2 regions of the Phytohabitans sp. LZ39 genome follow, and region 2 is predicted to be linked to the other one. Evidence: predicted binding sites of a transcription regulator. Region 2 holds the regulator's gene; the other holds the start of a gene.
What was found. Region 2 encodes HrcA, which represses chaperone genes, less so after heat shock. Its sites were predicted from a motif close to GGTTNGCACNCTCNNNNNGAGNGTGCNAACC; they were not measured.
Positions count from the first base shown of each region.

Region 1: a site for HrcA is predicted at 1,307-1,337, ahead of groES (co-chaperone GroES). Genes of this name have one in related genera too.

Region 1 covers NZ_JCADBM010000002.1:329,884-333,283, reverse strand. Annotated here, with positions in the region: gene groL (chaperonin GroEL) at 1-813, opposite strand, end outside; gene groES (co-chaperone GroES) at 881-1,195, opposite strand; gene AC5L36_RS05215 (DUF1918 domain-containing protein) at 1,469-1,657, shown strand; gene AC5L36_RS05210 (THUMP-like domain-containing protein) at 1,714-2,934, shown strand; gene AC5L36_RS05205 (putative endonuclease domain-containing protein) at 3,027-3,125, shown strand; gene ybaK (Cys-tRNA(Pro) deacylase) at 3,137-3,400, shown strand, end outside.
Region 2 covers NZ_JCADBM010000013.1:49,447-52,846, reverse strand. Annotated here, with positions in the region: gene AC5L36_RS24305 (16S rRNA (uracil(1498)-N(3))-methyltransferase) at 1-369, opposite strand, end outside; gene dnaJ (molecular chaperone DnaJ) at 419-1,552, opposite strand; gene hrcA (heat-inducible transcriptional repressor HrcA) at 1,590-2,612, opposite strand; gene AC5L36_RS24290 (DUF4870 domain-containing protein) at 2,778-3,400, shown strand, end outside.

The DNA of each region.
Region 1 (3,400 bases), on a different contig from region 2:
GACCTTGAACGTCTTGCGGATCGCGTTGACCACCAGCGTGGCCAGCGCCTGCCCCTCGACGTCTTCCGCGATGATCAGGAGCGGCTTGCTGGCCTGGAGCACCTTCTCCAGCAGCGGCAGCAGCTCCTCGACCGCGGAGATCTTCTGCGTGGTGATCAGCACGTAGGCGTCTTCGAGCACCGCCTCCTGCGCGTCCGGGTCGGTCACGAAGTGCGGTGACACGAAGCCCTTGTCGAACTGGAGGCCCTCGGTGACCTCGAGCTCGGTCGCGAGGGTGGAGCCTTCCTCGACGGTGATGACGCCGTCGCGGCCGACCTTCTCCATCGCCTCGGCGATCAGGTCACCGATGGTGGCGTCCTGGGCCGAGATCGTGGCGACGTGCGCGATCGACTTCTTGTCGGCGACCTCGACCGCCTTCTCCAGCAGCGCCTTCGACACGGCCTCGGCCGCGGCGTCGATGCCCCGCTTGAGGCCGGCCGGGTTGGCGCCGGCGGCAACGTTGCGCAGGCCCTCGCGCACCATGGCCTGGGCGAGCACGGTGGCGGTGGTGGTGCCGTCGCCGGCGACGTCGTTGGTCTTGGTCGCCACCTCCTTGACCAGCTGCGCGCCGAGGTTTTCGTAGGGGTTGGCGAGCTCGATCTCCTTGGCGATCGTCACGCCGTCGTTTGTGATCGTCGGGGCGCCGAACTTCTTGTCCAGCACGACGTTGCGCCCGCGCGGACCGAGAGTGACCTTGACCGCGTCCGCCAGCGCGTTGACGCCGTGCTCGAGCTGGTGCCGGGCGTCATCCGAGAAACTCAGGATCTTCGCCATGTAAGTCCCTTCAGGCAGTACGCCCCGGACCGTGGTTCCGGCCCGGGGCGTATCAGCGTTCAGTCAGTCACTTCTCGATGACGGCGAGGACGTCGCGGGCGGAGAGCACCAGGTACTCCTCACCGGCGTACTTGACCTCGGTGCCACCGTACTTCGAGTAGATGACCGTGTCGCCGACCTTCACGTCAACCGGGATCCGGTTGCCCTTGTCGTCGACGCGGCCGGGGCCGACAGCGAGGACGGTGCCCTCCTGCGGCTTCTCCTTGGCGGTGTCGGGAATCACGATGCCCGACGCCGTGGTGGTCTCAGCCTCATTTGCCTGGACCAGAATCCGGTCCTCGAGCGGCTTGATCGCAACCTTGGTCGCGGTAGTCACGGGCATACCCTCCTGGGGTACTGGTCTGGTAGCCACCCGGATCGCTCCGGACGGCGGTCATACTGCTGCCTCATGCCACCGGGCGATGCCGTCGTCGCGGGTGCCGGCGTGCCCGAGAGCTAGCACCCTCGGTTTGAGAGTGCTAACCCGCAGGTTATGCCGGCCGCTAGCACTCCGTCAAGGAGAGTGCCAGCGTGCCCCGAACCGATGGCGCGCCGGAAGGTTTTGCGGGATCGTCAGAGGGAGTACCCCGCAGCCCATTCGCGCGGAGGCGATGACATGCAGGCCACAGTTGGTGACCGCTTGCACGTGCACAGCAATACGGTCGGCGCCCGCGATCGGATCGCCGAGATCGTCGAGGTCCGCGGGGCCGACGGCCATCCGCCCTACCTCGTCCGCTTCCCAGACGGCCACGAAAGCCTGGTCTTCCCCGGCCCCGACTGCGTGGTCGAGCCCACCGCACACTGATCCGGCGAGCACGGCCCGCTGACGACCGGCGGCCGGGCGGGGCCGACAATCGGGCGGTGCATCCCGACCAGCTCGCCGCGCTGCGTACCCCGGAAGGGGTGAAAGCCCTCGCGGCGGCGGCCGAGCTGGCCGGCGGTGACCCGCTGGCCGCGGCGGCCGCGCTCCGTGGTGCCGGCGTGCCCGCCGACCTGGCCGCCGCCGCGCTCACGCAGGCCGAGCTGCGGCGGCGCGCGGTGGCCAAGTTCGGTGTCGACGCTGGCCGCATGTTCTTCACGCGCGCGGGGTTGGAGCAGGCGACGCGGTCCGCGGTGGCCGAGCGCCGCGCCGCGCGGTTGCGCGCCGCCGGGGTGCGCACACTCGCCGACCTGGGCTGCGGCATCGGCGCGGACGCGATCGCCGCCGCCCGTGCCGGCATCGTCGTGTACGCGCTGGAAGCCGACCCGAGCACCGCGGCGATAGCCGCCGCCAACGCGGAAGTCCTGGGGCTCGACGGGATCCGCGTGAGACACGGTGACGCCACCGCGGCCGACCTGTCCGATGTGGACGCGGTCTTCTGCGACCCGGCCCGGCGGCGGGACGGGCGGCGGGTCTTCGATCCGAAGGCCTACTCGCCGCCGTGGGACTTCGTCACCTCCCTCCCCGAGCGGGTCCCGCGCACCGTGCTCAAGCTCGCGCCCGGGATAGACCACGCCCTGATACCTCGGGGCGCGGAGGCGGAGTGGGTGAGCGTGCGGGGCGAGGTGGTGGAGGCCGCCTTCTGGTGCGGCCCGCTCGCGGAGGTGCCCCGCCGCGCGGCGCTGCTGGGCGCCGCGGAGCTGCCCCGCCCCGCAGAGTTGGCCGGCGCGGCGGAGCTGACCGGCTCTGGCCTGGCGAGGGCGCCGGTGGGCGGCGTGCGGCCTTACCTCTACGACCCCGACGGCGCGGTGGTCCGGGCGCACCTCGTCGCGGAGTTCGCCGCCACGGTGGGCGGTCATCTGGCCGACCCGGAAATCGCCTACGTCTACGCGGACTCGGCGGTCGCGACTCCGTACGCCCGCCGCTTCGCGGTCGAAGAGGTGCTGCCCTTTTCGCTGAAGCGACTGAGGGCACTCCTTCGTGAGCGGGGCGTCGGCCGCCTGGAAATCATGAAGCGCGGCTCGGCGCTGGAGCCGGAGCGACTCCGCCGCGACTTGCGCCTGTCCGGCCCGGCGGCGGCCACGCTCGTGCTGACCCGGGTGGCCGGCGCACCCACCGCCCTGATCTGCTCCACGCTCAGCGGTACCACGAGTACCTCATAGCGCCGCCATAACGTACTTGTGGTACCGCTGAGCAAGGGGGCAGCATCCTTGGCCATGGCGGGCCACCGCATGTGCCTCCGCAGCTACGCGCCGTGGGCTGGCGGGTCCTGCGGTTCACCGCGGACGACGTGCTGCGCCATCCGGACCGGACCGTGCGGCAGATCGCGGGCGCTGTCGAGGAGCGGCGGTAGTCTTCGCAGTCGTGGCAGGCCAAGGCACCCCGGCGACGTCGCTCCTCACGAAGCAGAAGGTCGCCCACACCACGCATCCGTACTCGGTGTCGCCCGACTCGCCCAACTACGGCGCCGAGGTCGCGGCCGTGCTGGGGGTGCCGGCGGAGCGGGTCTTCAAGACCTTGGTCACCGAGGTCGACGGCGCCCTGACCGTGGCGGTCGTGCCGGTCACCGGCGACCTTGACCTCAAGGCGCTCGCAGCGGCCGCCGGCGGCAAGCGGGCGGTGCTGGCC
Region 2 (3,400 bases):
GTCGCCGCGGTCGCCGCGCCACTGGACCACCGAGCGGGAGGCCGCCCAGGGCACGATCTCGTCTACGCCGGCCTCGGTCATCGCTTGCACGGCCAGCTCGCCGCGCTCGCCCTTGGCGATGCCCTGGATCACCACGAGCCGGGGGTCGGGTGCTTTCACGTACCCGGTGCTGACGATCCGCAGATCGAGGGTGCCGCGGCCGGCGGCGGTGACCACCGCGGTGGCCGTGCCGCCCCGCCCGTCGGCCAGCAGCAGCTCCTCACCGACCCGCAGCCGCTGGACGGTGGCCGCGTGGTGTCCCTCCGGACCGTCGAGGACGTGGGTCGACCCGGTGGGCAGCGCATCGACCAGAAAGAGCGGGAGGCTCACGCCGCCCCCTTCGACCGCTCGCTCACCGCCGCGGGCGAGCTCCGCTCACTCACGCGTGGCCGTTGAAGGCGTCCCGCATCCGGGAGAAGAAGCCGCCCTGCTTGGTGAGCTCGGCGACCTCCTCGCCGCGGGTCTTGGCGAACTCGCGCAGGATGCGCTCCTGCTCCGGGTCGAGCTTGGTGGGCGTGCGTACGTCGAGGTGGACGAAGAGGTCACCCCGGCCGGTGCCGCGCAGGTGGGGCACGCCGCGGGCGCGCAGCCGCAACGTCGCGCCGGGCTGGGTGCCGGCCTTGACATCGAGCTGCTCCTCGCTGTCGAGCGTCTTGATGGTCAGGCGGGTGCCGAGCGCCGCCGCGGTCATCGGGACGGTGACGCGGCAGTGCAGGTCGTCGCCCTTGCGGGAGTACACGTCGTGCGGGCGCTCGTGGATCTCGACGTAGAGGTCGCCGGCCGTGCCGCCGCCGGGGCCGACCTCGCCCTGCTGGGCCAGGCGAATGCGCATGCCGTCTTCGACGCCGGCCGGGATCTTCACGGTCAGCGAGCGGCGGGTGCGGACCCGGCCGTCACCGCCGCAGGTGGCGCAGGGGTGCGGGATCACGGTGCCGTAGCCCTGGCAGACGGTGCACGGCCGGGACGAGACGACCTGGCCGAGGAACGTGCGCTGCACCGACTGCACCTCGCCGCGCCCGCCGCAGGCCTCGCACGTGGCCAGGTGGGTGCCGGCGGCGGTGCCGGCGCCGGAGCACGTGGTGCAGAGCACGGCGGTGTCCACCGTGATCGGCGCCTCCACCCCGAACGCGGTCTCGGTCAGCTCGAGCTCCAGCCGCAGGATCGCGTCGGCACCCGGCCGGGTGCGCGAACGCGGACCGCGCGCCCCGGCAGCCGTGCCGAAGAACGCGTCCATGATGTCCTGGAATCCGACGAATGGCCCCGCGCCGGGACCACCACCCGGCCCACCGCCACCAGGGGCGAGAGGGTCGCCGCCGAGGTCGACGATCTGCCGCTTTTGGTCGTCTGAAAGCACCTCGTACGCGGCGTTGATGTCCTTGAACTTCTCGTGCGCATCCGGATCCGGGTTGACGTCCGGATGGTACTGGCGGGCCAGCTTCCGGTAGGCGCGCTTGATCTCGTCGTCGGATGCGTCTCGGCTCACGCCGAGAATCCCGTAGTAGTCCTTGGCCACTGCGTTCCGTGTCCTCATGCTCTCGCGCTGTCCCGGGCTAGTTGTTTCCCAACAGGTCGCCTACGTAGCGTGCCACGGCGCGCACGGTGGCGATGGTGCCGGGGTAGTCCATCCTCGTCGGCCCGAGGACGCCGAGACCACCCACGATTGTCGCGCCTGGACCGTAGCCCGTGCTGACAACCGAGGTGGACCGGAGATTGTCGATCTCGTTTTCGTCGCCGATGCGGATCAGGAGGGTGTCCGCGTCGACCTCGCCGAGGAGCTTGAGCAGGATGACCTCCTCCTCGAGCGCCTCGAGGATCGGGCGCAGGGAGCCCTGGAAGTCGAGCAGGCCGCCGCGGGTCAGATTGGCCCGGCCGGCCAGCGCGATCCGCTCGTCGTGCCGCTCGACGAGCGTCTCCAGCAAGACCGTGGCGAGGGTGGCCATGGTGTTTCGGGCATCCGGCGCGACCTCCTCGACCAGCGCCTGGACCAGCGGCGGCGCGTCCGACAGCCGCTTGCCCACGAGCTTTTCGTTTAACAGGCGGCGGAGGTCGGTGACGGCGTCGACGGGCACGGGCGCAGGCAGCTCGACGAGCCGCTGCTCCACCCGACCGGTGTCGGCGATCATCACGAGCATGACCCTCGTCGTGGAGATCGGCACCAGCTCCAGGTGGCGCACCGAGGAGCGGGACAGGCTTGGGTACTGCACCACGGCGACCTGGCGGGTGAGCTGGGCGAGCAGGCGCACCGTGCGGTGCACCACGTCGTCGAGGTCGAGCGCCCCGGCCAGAAACCGCTCGATCGCCCGCCGCTCGGCGGGGCTCAGCGGCTTGACCCGGGAGAGCCGGTCGACGAAGAGCCGGTAGCCACGGTCGGTCGGCACGCGGCCGGCGCTGGTGTGCGGCTGCCGGATGTAGCCCTCCTCTTCGAGAACGGCCATGTCGTTTCGCACTGTCGCGGGCGAGACGCCCAACTGGTGTCGCTCCACAAGAGCCTTGCTGCCGACCGGCTCCTGGGTGGCGACGTAATCCTCGACGATCGCTCGGAGCACGTCGAGCTTGCGGTCATCGAGACTCACTGTCACCCCCTGCCGCACCAGATGAAGAGACTGGCACTCGACTGTAGCGAGTGCCAGTCTACGTCGCACCCCCACACGACCGCGATGATCTCTTTGGGCACAATGTCCGCAACTGGTAAGTGTGTTGTGTGGCGTCGGTTGATCCGTGCCCCTACCGTGACCTTCATGACAGAACCACCTCGCCCTCCCGGAGGGGACGAGCCTGGCGCCACGCCGCCGGAGCCGACCTCTCCGCCGACACCCCCAGCGTCCTACTCGATGCCGGGCGAGGCACCCTCTCCCGGTTACTCACCCCCACCGAGTGACGCTCCACCGCCACCCCCGCCGCCCACGAGCGGGGCCGGCTACCCACCGCCCGGAGCGGGTTACCAGCCACCGCCCGGCTACCCGCCGCAGGGTCCGCCCGGCGGCTACTACGCGGCCGGCCCGGCGCCGGCGGGATACGCCAACAACGACGAGAAGACGTGGGCACTCGTCGCCCACTTCGGCGGCGCGGCCGGCGCGTTCATCGGCGGCGGCACGCTGGGCTGGGTTGGCCCGCTGGTGTCACTGCTGGCCAAGGGCAGCCAGTCGCCGACCGTGCGCGCGCACGCGGTCGCGGCGCTCAACTTCCAGCTGCTGTGGTCGATCATCACGGTGATCTGCTGGATCCTGGTCTGCGCGCTGATCGGCTTCATCCTCGCGCCGGTCGCGATGATCATCGCGATCGTCTTCGGCATCATCGGCGGCGTGAAGGCCAACGACGGCCAGCTGTACAACTACCCGATGAGCATCTCGATCATCAAGTG